3 regions of the Rhizobium sp. WW22 genome follow, and region 1 is predicted to be linked to each of the others. Evidence: predicted binding sites of a transcription regulator. Region 1 holds the regulator's gene; each other region holds the start of a gene.
What was found. The regulator PhoB, encoded in region 1, activates phosphate uptake and scavenging genes when phosphate is short. The targets are predictions, from matches to a motif close to TGTCATNNANCTGTCAT.
Positions count from the first base shown of each region.

Region 2: the regulator PhoB is predicted to act here: its motif matches at 2,045-2,061, upstream of ACK83U_RS27865 (Orn/Lys/Arg decarboxylase N-terminal domain-containing protein).
Region 3: the regulator PhoB is predicted to act here: its motif matches at 1,204-1,220, upstream of ACK83U_RS04085 (acid phosphatase).

Region 1 is NZ_CP178198.1:126,166-130,871, forward strand. It holds gene pstB (phosphate ABC transporter ATP-binding protein PstB) at 1-277, shown strand, start outside; gene phoU (phosphate signaling complex protein PhoU) at 329-1,042, shown strand; gene phoB (phosphate regulon transcriptional regulator PhoB) at 1,074-1,757, shown strand; gene ACK83U_RS00665 (GcrA family cell cycle regulator) at 1,847-2,383, opposite strand; gene ACK83U_RS00670 (aspartate aminotransferase family protein) at 2,808-4,007, shown strand; partial or broken gene argF (ornithine carbamoyltransferase) at 4,081-4,706, shown strand, end outside.
Region 2 is NZ_CP178199.1:1,921,869-1,926,574, forward strand. It holds gene ACK83U_RS27855 (LacI family DNA-binding transcriptional regulator) at 1-207, shown strand, start outside; gene ACK83U_RS27860 (adenine deaminase) at 197-1,975, shown strand; gene ACK83U_RS27865 (Orn/Lys/Arg decarboxylase N-terminal domain-containing protein) at 2,106-4,463, shown strand; gene ACK83U_RS27870 (GNAT family N-acetyltransferase) at 4,485-4,706, shown strand, end outside.
Region 3 is NZ_CP178198.1:803,712-808,417, forward strand. It holds gene ACK83U_RS04080 (phosphatidylserine decarboxylase) at 1-159, opposite strand, end outside; gene ACK83U_RS04085 (acid phosphatase) at 466-1,164, opposite strand; gene ACK83U_RS04090 (ABCB family ABC transporter ATP-binding protein/permease) at 1,293-3,179, opposite strand; gene ACK83U_RS04095 (LysM peptidoglycan-binding domain-containing protein) at 3,384-4,706, opposite strand, start outside.

The DNA.
Region 1 (4,706 bases):
CGCCGTCGCGGTCAGTCCGGAGGTCATCCTGATGGACGAGCCGTGCTCGGCGCTCGATCCGATCGCGACCGCCAAGGTCGAGGATCTCATCCACGAGCTGCGGGAGAATTTCACCATCGTCATCGTGACGCATTCCATGCAGCAGGCAGCCCGCGTCTCGCAGCGTACCGCAATGTTCCATCTCGGCCACCTGGTCGAGGAGAACGACACCGATAAGATGTTCACCAATCCCGACGATTTCCGCACGCAGGATTACATCATGGGCCGTTTTGGTTGATGATGTCAGGCGCGCGGCTCATTTCACACAGTTCACCTTGAGGATAGAAAAATGGTCTCCACTCACATTCTCTCTGCCTATGACGAAGACCTGAAGTTCCTGACGCGCCGCATTGCTGAAATGGGCGGCCTGGCAGAGCAGATGGTTAGCGACAGCGTACGCGCGCTGGTCAATAGCGACGCTGCCCTGGCCCAGAAGGTCATCTCCGACGACGTCGTTCTCGACCATGCCGAGCGCGAAGTCGGCGACAAGGCGATCGTTACCATCGCCCGCCGTCAGCCGATGGCGGCGGACCTGCGTGAAATCATGGGCTCGATCCGCATTGCATCCGATCTGGAGCGCGTCGGCGATCTCGGCAAGAACACCGCAAAGCGCGTCATCGCCGTCCAGGGCACCGGTGTCCCGCGCCGTCTCGCCCGCGGCATCGAGCATCTCTCCGAACTGGCGCTGAGCCAGCTCAAGGAAGTTCTGGATGTCTACGCGACCCGCTCGCCGGACAAGGCCGTATCGATCCGCGAACGCGACGAGGAAATCGACGCCATGTACACCTCGCTCTTTCGCGAGATGCTGACCTACATGATGGAAGATCCGCGCAACATCACCACCTGCACGCATCTTCTCTTCTGCGCCAAGAACATCGAGCGCATCGGCGACCATGCCACCAACATCGCCGAGACGATCTATTACATGGCGACGGGCGCGCAGCCGGAAGGCGAGCGCCCGAAGGACGATACCGCCAATACCGTCGGCGCAGTGACCGAATAATCCGAAAGCGAAGAAAGGAGACCATAGGCGCATGGTTCCGAGAGTTGCTGTTGTAGAAGACGAGGAAGCGCTCAGCGTTCTGCTGCGCTACAATCTTGAGGCCGAAGGCTTCGAGGTCGACACGATCCTCAGAGGCGATGAGGCCGAGCTGCGTCTCCAGGAGCGCATCCCCGATCTCCTGATCCTCGACTGGATGCTGCCCGGCGTATCGGGCATCGAGCTCTGCCGCCGGCTGCGTATGCGGCCGGAGACTGAGCGCCTGCCGATCATCATGCTGACGGCCCGCGGCGAGGAAAGCGAGCGCGTGCGCGGGCTTTCGACCGGCGCGGACGATTATGTCGTCAAGCCGTTCTCGACGCCGGAGCTGATGGCTCGCGTCAAGGCGATGCTGCGGCGTGCCCGCCCGGAGGTTCTCTCCACGGTGCTGCGTTGCGGCGATATCGAGCTGGACCGCGAAACCCATCGCGTTCACCGCAAGAGCCGCGAAGTGCGGCTGGGGCCGACGGAATTCCGCCTGCTGGAGTTCCTGATGTCCTCGCCGGGCCGCGTCTTCTCGCGTTCGCAGCTGCTCGACGGCGTATGGGGTCACGATATCTACGTCGACGAACGCACGGTCGACGTCCATGTCGGCCGCCTGCGCAAGGCGCTCAACTTCTCCAATATGCAGGATGTCATTCGCACCGTTCGCGGCGCGGGCTACTCCATGGAGGCCTGAGCGGGGATACCCGATCAGGCATCAACATAGCGGCGGAAACAGAAAACGGGCCTCAAGGGCCCGTTTCTTTATCTCAGTCATCAAGCTTCTCAGCCACGCGGCTGGGCCGGCCTACGCCGTTCATGCACCGGCTGGTAGGCCAGGCGCTGATGGTAGGTGCAGTAAGGCGATGAATCTGGGCTCTCATTGCCGCAGAAATGGAAATCGTCCTTCAGCGGATCGCCGACCGGCCACTTGCAGGTGCGCTCCGTCAGTTCCGTCAGGCCGAGGCGGCGGGAAATCGGAACGACGACGTTCGATGCCGGGCGATACTGGATTTCGTTGACGGAATCGATCTCGATCTCTTCCTTCAGCATGGTTGCGCCCTGCTGGCGGGCAACCACCGTGCGGGTAGCAACGCGCGATCCGTAGGTCGCAGCGCGAGGTGCCGCTGCGCTGCGCTTCGGCGTGCGCGCTGCGGTTGTCGCGCCGCCCGCCTTCGCTCGGCCGGGGAGGTTCAGGCGATGCACCTTGCCGATGACGGCATTACGGCTCACGCCACCGAGCTGCGCAGCGATCTGGCTGGCGCTCAATCCTTCGGACCATAGCTTTTTCAGCTTCTCGACGCGTTCGTCTGTCCAATTCATGCCCTGTCTCCGCTGTCGCGTTTCCGATGGCAGAATCCCTCACCATTGCCTCGCATGGTATCGAGGCGCGAAACGCTCTAAAATTGTGGTGACTAGTTCCGCCGCATGCAGTCTAGCAATTGGTTTTTAACCTAGTGTGAGGCTGACTCCGTGACAAGAGTCGCGGGAATCTTGAGGAATCGATTTCGAGGTTTTCCCCAACTTGCTGTCCGGGCGTGGCATTTCTGCCATAGGCGCCGCCCGACGCATCTCTTTTGCCGGCAAGCGTTTTCTCGCACCTGCTAAAACGGCAGTTTTGTTGACATCGCGGTGCAAAACATCAATAGTGCCCAAGCCGCCGCAAGGCGGCATTTTTGATTTTTTCGGACCCGTTTCATCAAATGGAAGCGATCGGTCCTTAAAGTTGTGATCAGGAGATATGGCCATGGCCGAGACCACGCCGCTTTACGACACCTACTTGCGCGCTCCGCTGCGGTTCGAGCGAGGTGAGGGCGTCTGGCTGGTCACTGAGAATGGCGAACGCTACCTCGATTTCGCAGCCGGCGTCGCGGTCAATTCGCTCGGTCATGCTCATCCCCATCTTGTCGCCGAGCTGAAGGCGCAGGCCGACAAGGTCTGGCACCTGTCCAACCTCTATGAGGTGCCCGGCCAGGAGAAGCTGTCGAAGCGGCTGACGGAAGTGACCTTCGCCGACAAGGTGTTCTTCACCAATTCGGGCGCGGAGGCGCTGGAGTGCGCCATCAAGACTGCGCGGCGCTATCAATTCGCCAAGGGGCATCCCGAGAAGTTCCATATCATCACCTTCGAAGGCGCCTTCCACGGCCGCACCATCGCAACGATCGCCGCCGGTGGCCAGGAAAAATATATCGAAGGTTTCGGCCCGAAGGCACCGGGCTTCGACCAGGTGCCCTTCGGTGATCTCGACGCCGTCCGCGCCGCCATTACCGATGCGACGGGCGCTATCCTGATAGAGCCGGTGCAGGGCGAGGGCGGTATCCGCCCGGCGACAAACGAATTCCTGCGCGGGCTGCGGGAGATCTGCGATGAGCACGGCCTGCTTTTGATCCTCGACGAAGTACAGTGTGGTGTCGGCCGTACCGGCAAGCTCTTTGCCCATGAATGGTCCGGTATCAAGCCTGACATCATGGCGGTCGCCAAGGGTATCGGCGGCGGTTTCCCGCTCGGTGCGTGCCTTGCGACGGCGGAAGCCGCTTCCGGCATGAAGGCCGGCACGCATGGCTCGACCTATGGCGGCAATCCGCTTGCCATGGCAGTCGGCAATGCGGTTCTCGATATCGTGCTTGCCGAAGGCTTCCTGCAGCATGTGCGCGATGTCTCGCTGGTCTTCCGCCAGGGGCTCGCCTCGCTCAAGGATCGTTTTCCTGACATCATCGAGGACGTTCGCGGTGAAGGCCTGATGCTCGGCATCAAAGCGGCCATTCCGCAGGCGGAATTGCTGCAGGCGATCCGTGCCGAGCATCTGCTCGGCGTTCCGGCCGGCGACAACGTCATCCGCCTGCTGCCGCCGCTGGTCGTCACTGCCGAGGAAGCACGCGAAGGTCTCGCCCGCCTGGAGCGCGCCGCCGAGCGCGCGCGCGCTGCCCGCACCAAGAAATCGGCTTGAATTCAACGCCCGCTGTCGGGGCGTTCCTGCCCCACGCGGGCGTTATTGTTTTTTCTGGAGCACAGGTAAGGACATGGCTTCTCCGAAACACTTTCTCGATCTCTCTGCCGTTCCGGCTGCCGATCTGCGTAACATCATCGATGACGCGATCGTCCGAAAGAGCGCGCAGAAGGCCGGCACGGCCGACAGGCCGCTTGCCGGCAAGATGCTGGCGATGATCTTCGAGAAGCCGTCCACCCGAACCCGTGTCTCCTTCGATGTCGGCATGCGGCAGCTGGGCGGCGAGACGCTGTTCCTCTCCGGCACCGAAATGCAGCTTGGCCGCGCCGAGACGATCGGCGATACGGCGAAAGTGCTGTCGCGCTATGTCGATGCGATCATGATCCGCACCACCGATCATTCCCGCCTGTTGGAGCTGGCGGAACATGCGACCGTTCCGGTCATCAATGCGCTGACCGACGATACGCACCCCTGCCAGATCATGGCCGATATCATGACCTTCGAAGAGCATCGCGGCCCGATCAAGGGCAAGACGCTTGCCTGGACGGGCGACGGCAATAACGTGCTGCATTCGCTGATCGAAGGGGCCGCCCGTTTCGGCTATCGCATGAATATGGCGGTACCCCTTGGTTCCGAGCCGAAGGATCACTATCTGAACTGGGCCCGCAACGAGGGCGCCGAAATCATGCTCTCGCATGA
Region 2 (4,706 bases), on a different replicon from region 1:
ACCGGCTTTGATGATCTGATGTGGGCTCAAATCGTCTCCCCGCCGCTCACGACAGTCCGACAGGATCTGGAAGCGGTGGCGAACCACGCGCTCGCCTTCGTTGCCGGTGAAACCGAGACCAGCGCAATATTCCCGACCGAACTTGTCTTGCGACAGTCGACCGCGCGCCCATCCGCCTTTGCCAAGGGAGGCAGACATGCCGAATGAACCACACGACCTCCATTCGTCCGAGCTGCGCGATCGTGCCGTGCGGGCGGCGTTGGGGCTTGAGCCGTTCGACGTGCTGATTACCGGCGGAACGCTCGTCGATGTCGCGACGTCGGAAATGAGACCGGCCGATATCGGCCTTGTCGGCCCCTTGATCGCAAGCGTCCACGCCTTGGGGACAAGGAGGGACGCAAAGCAGACCATCGACGCTTCGGAACGATTCATCACGCCCGGATTTATCGACACGCATATGCACGTCGAAAGCTCGATGGTGACGCCGAGGCGATATGCCGAAGCGGTCGTTCCCCAGGGCACGACGACGGTCTGCTGGGACCCGCATGAAATCGGCAATGTCGCTGGCCTCGACGGCATTCGCTGGGCGCTCGAGGAGACACGGCAATTGCCGCTGCGCTTCCTGACCCTGGCGCCGTCCTGCGTGCCTTCAGCGCCCGGCCTGGAACTTGCCGGCGCGGAGTTCCGGTCCGGCGAAATGGCGACCATGCTGAGCTGGCCGGAGATTTCCGGCGTCGCCGAAGTAATGAACATGCGAGGGGTCCTTGAGCGAAGCGAACCAATGCGCGGCGTCCTCGAGGCCGGACTTGCGAGCGGCAAGCGCGTTTGCGGTCATGCTCGCGGCCTCGAAGGCGCGGAATTGCAGGCCTTTGCGACCGCGGGGATCCAATCCGATCACGAGCTCACCTCGGGCGAGGACTTGCTTGCGAAATTGCGGGCCGGCTTTACCGTCGAACTGCGCGGCTCCCATGATTATGTCCTGCCCGGCGTCATAGAGGCGCTGAAAGAGCTGCCGCATATGCCGCAAACGCTGACAATCTGCACCGATGACGTCTTCCCCGACGACCTCGTGAATGACGGCGCGATGTCATCAGTCCTGAGGCGCCTCATAGGCTATGGCATGAAGCCGGTCGATGCCGTCCGCGCCGCCACGCTCAACGCCGCCATGTGGTTGAACCGTTATGATCTGGGGTTGGTCGCGCCCGGCCGCCGCGCCGACATCGTCATCCTCTCCGATCTGGAAAGGATCGTGGTCGACCGCGTCTATGCATCGGGGCGTGAAGTTGCCAGAGACGGCAATCTTATTGGAAGCCGCAAGAGCGTGTCCTCGGATGCCTATTGCGACACCGTAAAACTCGGAAGGCTTTCTGCAGCCGACTTCACCATCACTCTGCCTGGCATGACCGAAGCTCGTGTCAACACCGTCGTCAGCCCGCGGTTTACAAAATGGGGAGAGGCGGTCGTCAAAGTCGAAGACGGCAAGCTCATTCTGCCTGATCACATGCTCCTGATGGCCGTCATCCACCGCCATGGCAGAAAAGAGCCGACGCCCGTCATTGGCATCCTGGAGGACTGGGGCCATTGGCGCGGTGCGCTAGCAACGACGATATCGCATGACAGCCATAATCTCACGGTCTTCGGCCGCGATCCGGCGGATATGGCTGCGGCGGCTAACGCCGCCATCGAGGCTGGCGGCGGCATGGCAACGGCGGCCGATGGCAAAGTCACCGCTGTGCTTCCCCTACCCGTCTGCGGCTTGCTGTCGGATGCGCCCGCAAAGGACGTGGCCGATGATTTCGCCAAGCTGCGCGCGGCAGCCGATGCGATCGCCGACTGGATGCCGCCCATTCGCACCTTCAAGGCAGTCGTCGGAGCAAGCCTTGCCTGCAATCCCGGCCCGCACGTCACCGATCTCGGGCTGACCGACGGAACCACCCGGGACATCAGACCGCTTCTGGCTACAAGCCGAAACTGAGGTCACCGGCCAAACGGTAATATTGCCGATTTAGGAGAACATCCGAACCGCAGTGGACGTCCTCTATTCTGTCACATCCATGTCATGAAATACGCCGACACCTCATGCCAAATTAGGAGCGGGTACCCAGATGGATTATTTCAGACGTTTCAACTTTCTGTTCGCGACGCCAACCTTTGACAATGAGGATCTGGAGGGTGCCCGCTACAATCAGATCGTCGAGGAGATCGAACGCTCCGGTTTCGAGGTGGTGCGTGCGCGCAATCTCGAAGACGCCGAGATCGCCGTACAGACCGATGCTGCCATCGGCTGCATGTTGGTCGACTGGGGCAAGAAGGGTCTTGAAGGCAAGACGGCCTCCCTCATCAACCTCATGCGCCGCCGCGGCCTCGAATTCCCCATTATCCTGCTGATCCGGCGCAAACGCTTCGAAGATGTGCCGGTCGAAGTCCTCGATTTTATCGACGGCTATGTTTTCTTGTCGGAAGAAACGCCCGCCTTTATCGCCAAGAGCCTCATCAGCCGTCTCAAGCAATATGCCGAAACGCTGAAGACGCCTTTCTTCGGTGCGCTGGTCGATTATGCCGAGGAAGGCAATCACCTCTGGACCTGCCCCGGTCACAACGGCGGCATCTTCTACAGCCGCAGCCCCATCGGCCGCGTCTTCATGGAGCATCTGGGCGAGGCGGTCTTCCGCGACGACCTCGACAATTCCGTGCTCGACCTCGGTGACCTCCTAACCCACGAAGGGCCGGCGCTTGCCGCGCAAAAGGAAGCAGCCAAGATCTTCGGCGCCGAGAAGACCTATTTCGTGTTGAACGGCACCTCCACGTCAAACAAGGTCGCGCTCTCAGCGCTCGTCACCGATGGCGACCTCGTGCTGTTCGACCGCAACAACCACAAGGCCGCCCATCACGGCGCCCTGATGATCTCGGGCGGCATTCCGGTCTATCTGCCGACCAGACGCAATCTCTATGGCTTGATCGGTCCCATGGATTTCGCTGAAATGGACGAGGAGGCGCTGCGCGAGCGCATCCGCACCCATCCGCTGGTGAAAGATCCGGAAGCCTACAAGAAGCCTCGCCCGTTCCGCGTCGCGGTCGTGGAACAGTGCACCTATGACGGCACCATCCACAACGCCGAGATGATCCTCAAGCGCATCGGGCATCTCTGCGACTACATCCTCTTCGACGAGGCCTGGGCGGGCTTCATGAAGTTCCATCCGCTTTATGCCGGGCGCTTTGCCATGGGTCTTTCCGACCTCGGCCCGGATGCGCCGGGCATCATCGCCACGCAATCCACCCATAAGCAGCTGGCAAGCTTCTCACAGGCTTCCCAGATCCACATGAAGGATAGGCACATCACCGGCCAGAAGCGCCGCGTGGAGCACCGACGCTTCAACGAAAGCTTCATGCAGCACGCCTCGACATCGCCCTTCTATCCGCTCTTCGCCTCGCTCGACGTGGGCGCGCAAATGATGAAGGGGCGCTCGGGCGAAGTGCTTTGGGACGACACGATCCGCCTCGGCATCGAGCTGCGCAAGAAAATCCGCGCCGTGCGTCGCGAATTCGAGGAGAAGGAGCATCGTCCCGAACGCCGTTGGTTCTTCGAGCCTTTCGTGCCAGACCGCGTTGCGATCCCGGATGTATCGAGCCCAGGCGCAGTGCATGACGTGTCGTGGGAAAGCGTCGCGACCGACCAACTCGCCACCAATCCCGCCTTCTGGCACCTGACGCCCGATGCGGCATGGCACGGCTTTTCCGGCATGGAACCGGGTTTTGCCATGACGGACCCGAACAAGCTTACCCTGCTGACACCGGGCTTTGATCGCCGAACGGGGAAATACACGGAACACGGCATACCGGCGCCGGTGGTCGCGCAATATCTGCGCGAAAACCGTATCGTCGCGGAAAAGAACGATCTCAATTCGCTGCTCTTCCTCCTCACCCCCGGTGTCGAAGCCAGCAAGGCCGGTACGTTGATCAGCGGCCTTGTCGCCTTCAAGAAGCTTCATGACGACAATGCGCTGCTGGAAGAGGCAATTCCGGAATTCTATCGCCGCCGTCCCGGCCGCTATGCAGGGGTGCGGCTGCGCGATCTCTGCGCGGAGATGCACAATTTCTTCCGCCAGGCCGATGTCAGCGCGCTGCAGACAAAGCAGTTTTCCGCCGAACACCTGCCGCCGATCGCCATGTCGCCGCATGATGCTGCACGTTGCCTTGTTCGCAACGATGTCGACTATCTGCCGATCGACGCCATTGCCGGCCGCATCGCAACGACGCCCTTCGTCGTCTATCCTCCGGGTATCGCGACCATCGTGCCGGGCGAGCGCCTGACGGAGCAGGCAAAGCCCATGATCGACTATCTCAAGATGTTTGAAACCTGCTTCAATACCTTCCCCGGTTTCGAGGTGGAGATCCAGGGCCTCTATCGCGAGATTGATGCAGCCGGCAAAATCCGGCTCTATACCTACGTCGTCGCGGAATAGGCTTGGAATTCAGGTTCGGACATGAAGCAGGATAAAACAATCATCGTTCGCCCGTCCCGGGAGAGCGACGTCGATGCCATGCTGGCAATCTATCGCCGCCATATTCACCGCGGCGTCGAGGCTGGAGTTGATGATAGCGATACGCCGCAGCCGGACGATCTGCGCGAACGGCGCAAGAATTTGAAGGACAAACGCTTCCCGCATGTCGTTGCGATCGAGGGTGAGAAGGTCGTCGGCTATGCC
Region 3 (4,706 bases), 680 kb from region 1:
GAAATAGGCGCACCACAGCGTCAGGATCAGGCCGATCCAGAAGAGCGGCTTGAAGATCCAACCGAGCACCAGCGACGCGACGAAGAAGCCTGCAACGAAGGGATAGCCCTCCTTGTGTACGGGAACGATGACGTTGCGTACGCTGTTCATCAAGCTCATCTATGGCCTACTCCGTTAGGGCATTCCCGCCAGGAACCAGGCTCCGGTTCTCCGTCAAGATCATGCCAGTCAAAAGAATGAGAACAAGATAAGCGGTCTTGCTCTGAATACCAGTCGAGCGTGACTACAGGCAAACTCTGTCATGGGCAATGCTTTCGCACACTCGTCCTCAACGCAATCCGTGTCGAGCAAGATGCCAACGTTCCCCGGACTTGAAAAGCGTAGCCCATGGAAACCCGTGTGGGACGCAATGAAAAAGCCGCCGATGACGGCGGCCTCCTATGTTCTGCGTCGGCCGATCGGAAATCAGAGGCCGAGAGCAGCGCGGAGTTCCGCCTTGGCGCCTTCATACTCGGTCTTGTAATCGTCATGCGTCATGATGGTTTCGGCGATGACGGTACCCGCAATATGGGCGGCTTCGATATCGGAGGCGTAGTGGATGCCGCCGACGATGCGATTATGGCCGTATTCCCAGGCACGCGCCATGATGGCGGCGCGCTTTTCCGGCACCATATTCGCGAGCACGATGCCCATCAGCGTGCCGACAGTGGCATGGCCGGACGGATACGAGCCGGACTTGGAGAGCGGAACGATCGGCTTGACGAGGTCGCTGTAGAGATGCGGGCGCGGGCGCTTCCAGACATCCTTGGCGGGATCGACGACGGCGCCTTCGGTCTCGACGACGCGATCGAAGAAGGCCGAAAACTTCGGCAGGTTTTCCTTGGTGAATTTCGGATTGTCGATGACGTCGGAGAAGCGCCAGACGTTCTCTTCGGCATCGGCCACGGCGCGAGCCGCCATTTCCGGCGTGCGGGTCACCTGGATCGTCAGGATTTCGCCGAGCTCCGCCTTCATCTGCGCGGAATCATTGGCGGGTGGCGGCGGCAGCAGATCGAGAAGGTTGATCTCCTTGGCATCGGCGAAAGGCTTGGCATCTTCGGCGAAAACCGGCGAGGCCAGGCCGACGACGAGCAACAGGCTTAAAGCTTTGGCAAAAGTACGCATTTGGGGGCTCCCTTCAAAAGACCCTCGTACCTAGCAAGCTGTCATCTCAGTCTCGTGACAAAAATCGGTGCATAACCGCTACGCCTCGGTGCTGCCATGGGGAAAGGATTCAATGCATCCGCAGTTTTTCACCTTGCCGGCGCCAGGCGGTCGATAACGCCCAGGTCGTCGTTCTCGCGCACCTGCTTCAGATGCTCCTCGGCCTGCGTCGCCTCGCGCTGGCGGTTCCACATGGACGCATAAAGCCCGTTCCGTGCCAGCAGCTCGGCATGTGTGCCGCGCTCGGCGATGACGCCGCTTTTCAGCACGATGATCTCGTCTGCGCCTATAACGGTCGACAGGCGGTGAGCGATGACAAGCGTCGTGCGGTTCTTGGAGACGACGTCGAGGGCGGCCTGTATTTCGCGTTCGGTCGTCGTATCGAGCGCAGAGGTCGCCTCGTCGAGGATCAGAACGGGCGGCGATTTAAGAACGGTGCGCGCGATCGCCACGCGCTGCTTCTCGCCGCCAGACAATTTGAGACCGCGTTCGCCAACCTTGGTCTCGAAGCCTTCCGGCAGTTGACGGATGAAATCGCCGATCTGCGCGATCTCCGCGGCCGCCGTCACTTCCGCCTCGCTTGCGCCCGGCCGGCCATAGCGGACGTTGTAGGCGATGGTGTCGTTGAAAAGCACGGTATCCTGCGGCACCATGCCGATGACCTTACGCAGGCTCTTCTGCGTGACGGTTCGCAGATCCTGGCCGTCGATGGTAATCGTACCGCTCTGCACATCGTAGAAACGATAAAGCAGGCGCGACAACGTTGATTTTCCGGCGCCTGAAGGCCCGACGACAGCGACGGTCTTGCCTGCCGGAACTTCGAAAGAAATGCCCTTCAGGATCGGCCGGGCCGGATCATAGGCGAAATGCACGTCCTTGAACGCGATCGCGCCACTACCGATGACAAGTTCCTTGGCGTCAGGCGCATCGACCACCTCGGGCTTAACCTCGAGCAGATCGAACATCTCCTCGATATCGGTCAGGCCCTGGCGTATTTCGCGATAGACGAAGCCGATGAAGTTGAGCGGCACGGAAAGCTGCAGCAGCATAGCATTGATAAAGACGAAGTCACCGACCGTGTGTTGGCCGTTCAGGACCGACAAGCCGGACATGACTAGCATCACCGTCGTGCCGAGGCCGAAGATCAAGCCTTGACCGAAGTTCAGCCACCCGAGTGACGTCCAGACGCTGGTGGCTGCCTTTTCATACCGCTCCATCGATTGATCGAAGCGTTTGGCTTCCATCTCCTCGTTGCCGAAATATTTGACCGTCTCGAAGTTTAACAGCGAATCGATCGCCTTGGTGTTGGCGTCGGTATCGCTGTTGTTCATCGTCCGGCGGATGGAGATGCGCCAGTCGCTCGCCTTGACGGTGAACCAGATATAGAGCCAGACCGTGACGGCCGTGACTGCAAGATAGGAAAAGCCGTAGCCGCGCCAGAAGATGATCGCGGTCAACAGGAATTCGATGAAGGTCGGAAACGTGTTGAGGATCGTGAAGCGGACAATCGTCTCGATGCCCTTGGTGCCGCGCTCGATGATGCGCGAGAGGCCGCCGGTCTTGCGCTCCAAATGGAAACGCAGCGAGAGCTCGTGCATGTGCACGAAGGTCCTGTAGGCGAGCTGGCGCACCGCATACTGACCGACACTCGCAAACAGCGCGTCGCGCAGCTGGTTGAGGCCGAGCTGGATCAGGCGCGTCGCGTTCGTGGCGATGATCAAGGCGACAGCGCCGACCAAAAAGGCAGGCAGAATGCCCTGCATGTCGAGCTTGCCGTTCAGCGCGTCGACGGACCATTTGAAGAAGTAGGGGACCAGCAGCAGGAAGAATTTCGAGACTAGCAGGAAGACGGTCGCCCAGACCACCCGCATCTTCAGATCCATGCGCCCGCTCGGCCACATATAGGGCCAGAGATTGACGATTGTGTTCAATGGATTGCTGGAATCCGCCGATATGGTTTTCTTCTGGCCTGCCATGTCCGTCTCCGGCGAATAATTGGGCAGCCGGGCGTGGCAGCGTTTGCACAGCCGACTGGCAAGCCTTCACAGCCAAGACATGGCCATTGCACGAAGGCTATGGGGTCGGGGGACGCTTATACTATTTTCATGCCGTATAAAAGCAGCGGCCAGGTGTTGATGCACCTGGCCGCTGCCAATGTTCGCAACGCAACGTTGTTGCTGCTAGAGATGCTCGCCCGAAAGCCGCTTGCGATGAAGCGCCTCGGCATTCGGCAATGCATCCTTCGGCAGACCGAAGACCTGCCCCGGCAGGATCCGGTCCGGATTGTTGATCTTGTCCTCATTGGCCAGATAGATCGTCGTATAGCGCACTCCCGCACCGTAGATGCGGCGCGAGATCTGCCACAGCGTATCGCCGCGACGGATAATGACGGCATTGGTGTCCTGCGACAGCGGTGCCTGCTCGAGCGTTTTCGGCTCGTTGGACGAGACTTCGGCATTCGGCTGTGCTGGCGCCGTCTGCGCCGGCGCCGTGATAACGGCGATCATCTGTTCGAGTCCAGGCAGCGCGGCGCCGACCGACTTCGGGTCCTTCGGCAAGGCGACGAGAGCAGCTAGCGCCTTGCCGGCCACGCTGGAGGCATCGGCCGCAGCCTTCTTGAGCGCGGCGCTGGCGCTGATGGTCGGCCGGAATTCGGAGAGCGACTTCAACGCGATTTCCGTGCCGGAGCGGGCGGCTGCGAGCTGCTCCGTATTCGGTTGCTTACCGTCGATAAAGAGGCCCTTCAGCAGCGCGAAAGCCTTGCCGGCGCCTTCCTTGAGCTTGGCAAGCTCGCCCTCGTCGAGCGGTACCATGTTTGCCGTGGTCGCTTGCGCTTGACCATTGGCGGCGGGCGTCTGCGCCGCAACCGTCACCTGATTGCCCTCGGGGCGCGTGAAGTTGACGCTGGTCCGCACCACGACTTTGCCGGCACCGTCAAGCACATCGACGCGGATCTTGTGATCGCCGACGGCCAGAGGCATGGGTCCGTCTACGACGAAGTGACCGTCCGCACCCGCGACGTTCTCACCGATCAGCTTGTCGTCGGCATAGGCGCGGACCTTGGCATTCGGCTTCGCGGTGCCGGCAACGAAGATATGGTCGTTTTCGATCTCAACCGCATTGACCACGACGTCTTGATCCGCCTCCACCTTTGCTGCCGACGGCGTTGCCGTGCCTGCCGCAGGATTGGCGGATGCAACCGTGGTACCGTCTTGTTGCGGCTTGGCATCTGCCGTGGCTGCCGGCTTATCCGTCGCTTTGGCCTGAGTGTCGGCTGCGGACGCGTCCTGTTCGCCGGCGGTCACGCGGCCCTGCTTGGCGGAAGGCGCGGTGATGATGCGGCTTGCAGCGCCTGGCTTGGACACCATCGCGAGGACCTGGGTGGAATTGTCTTTCGGCACGGAGACAGTGGCGACTTCCTCGGAATTGACAGCCTTGCCGTCCTTGCCGGTAGCGCGCAGCACCAGTTCGTGGTCCCCAGGCGGCAGCGGATTGTCGAGCAC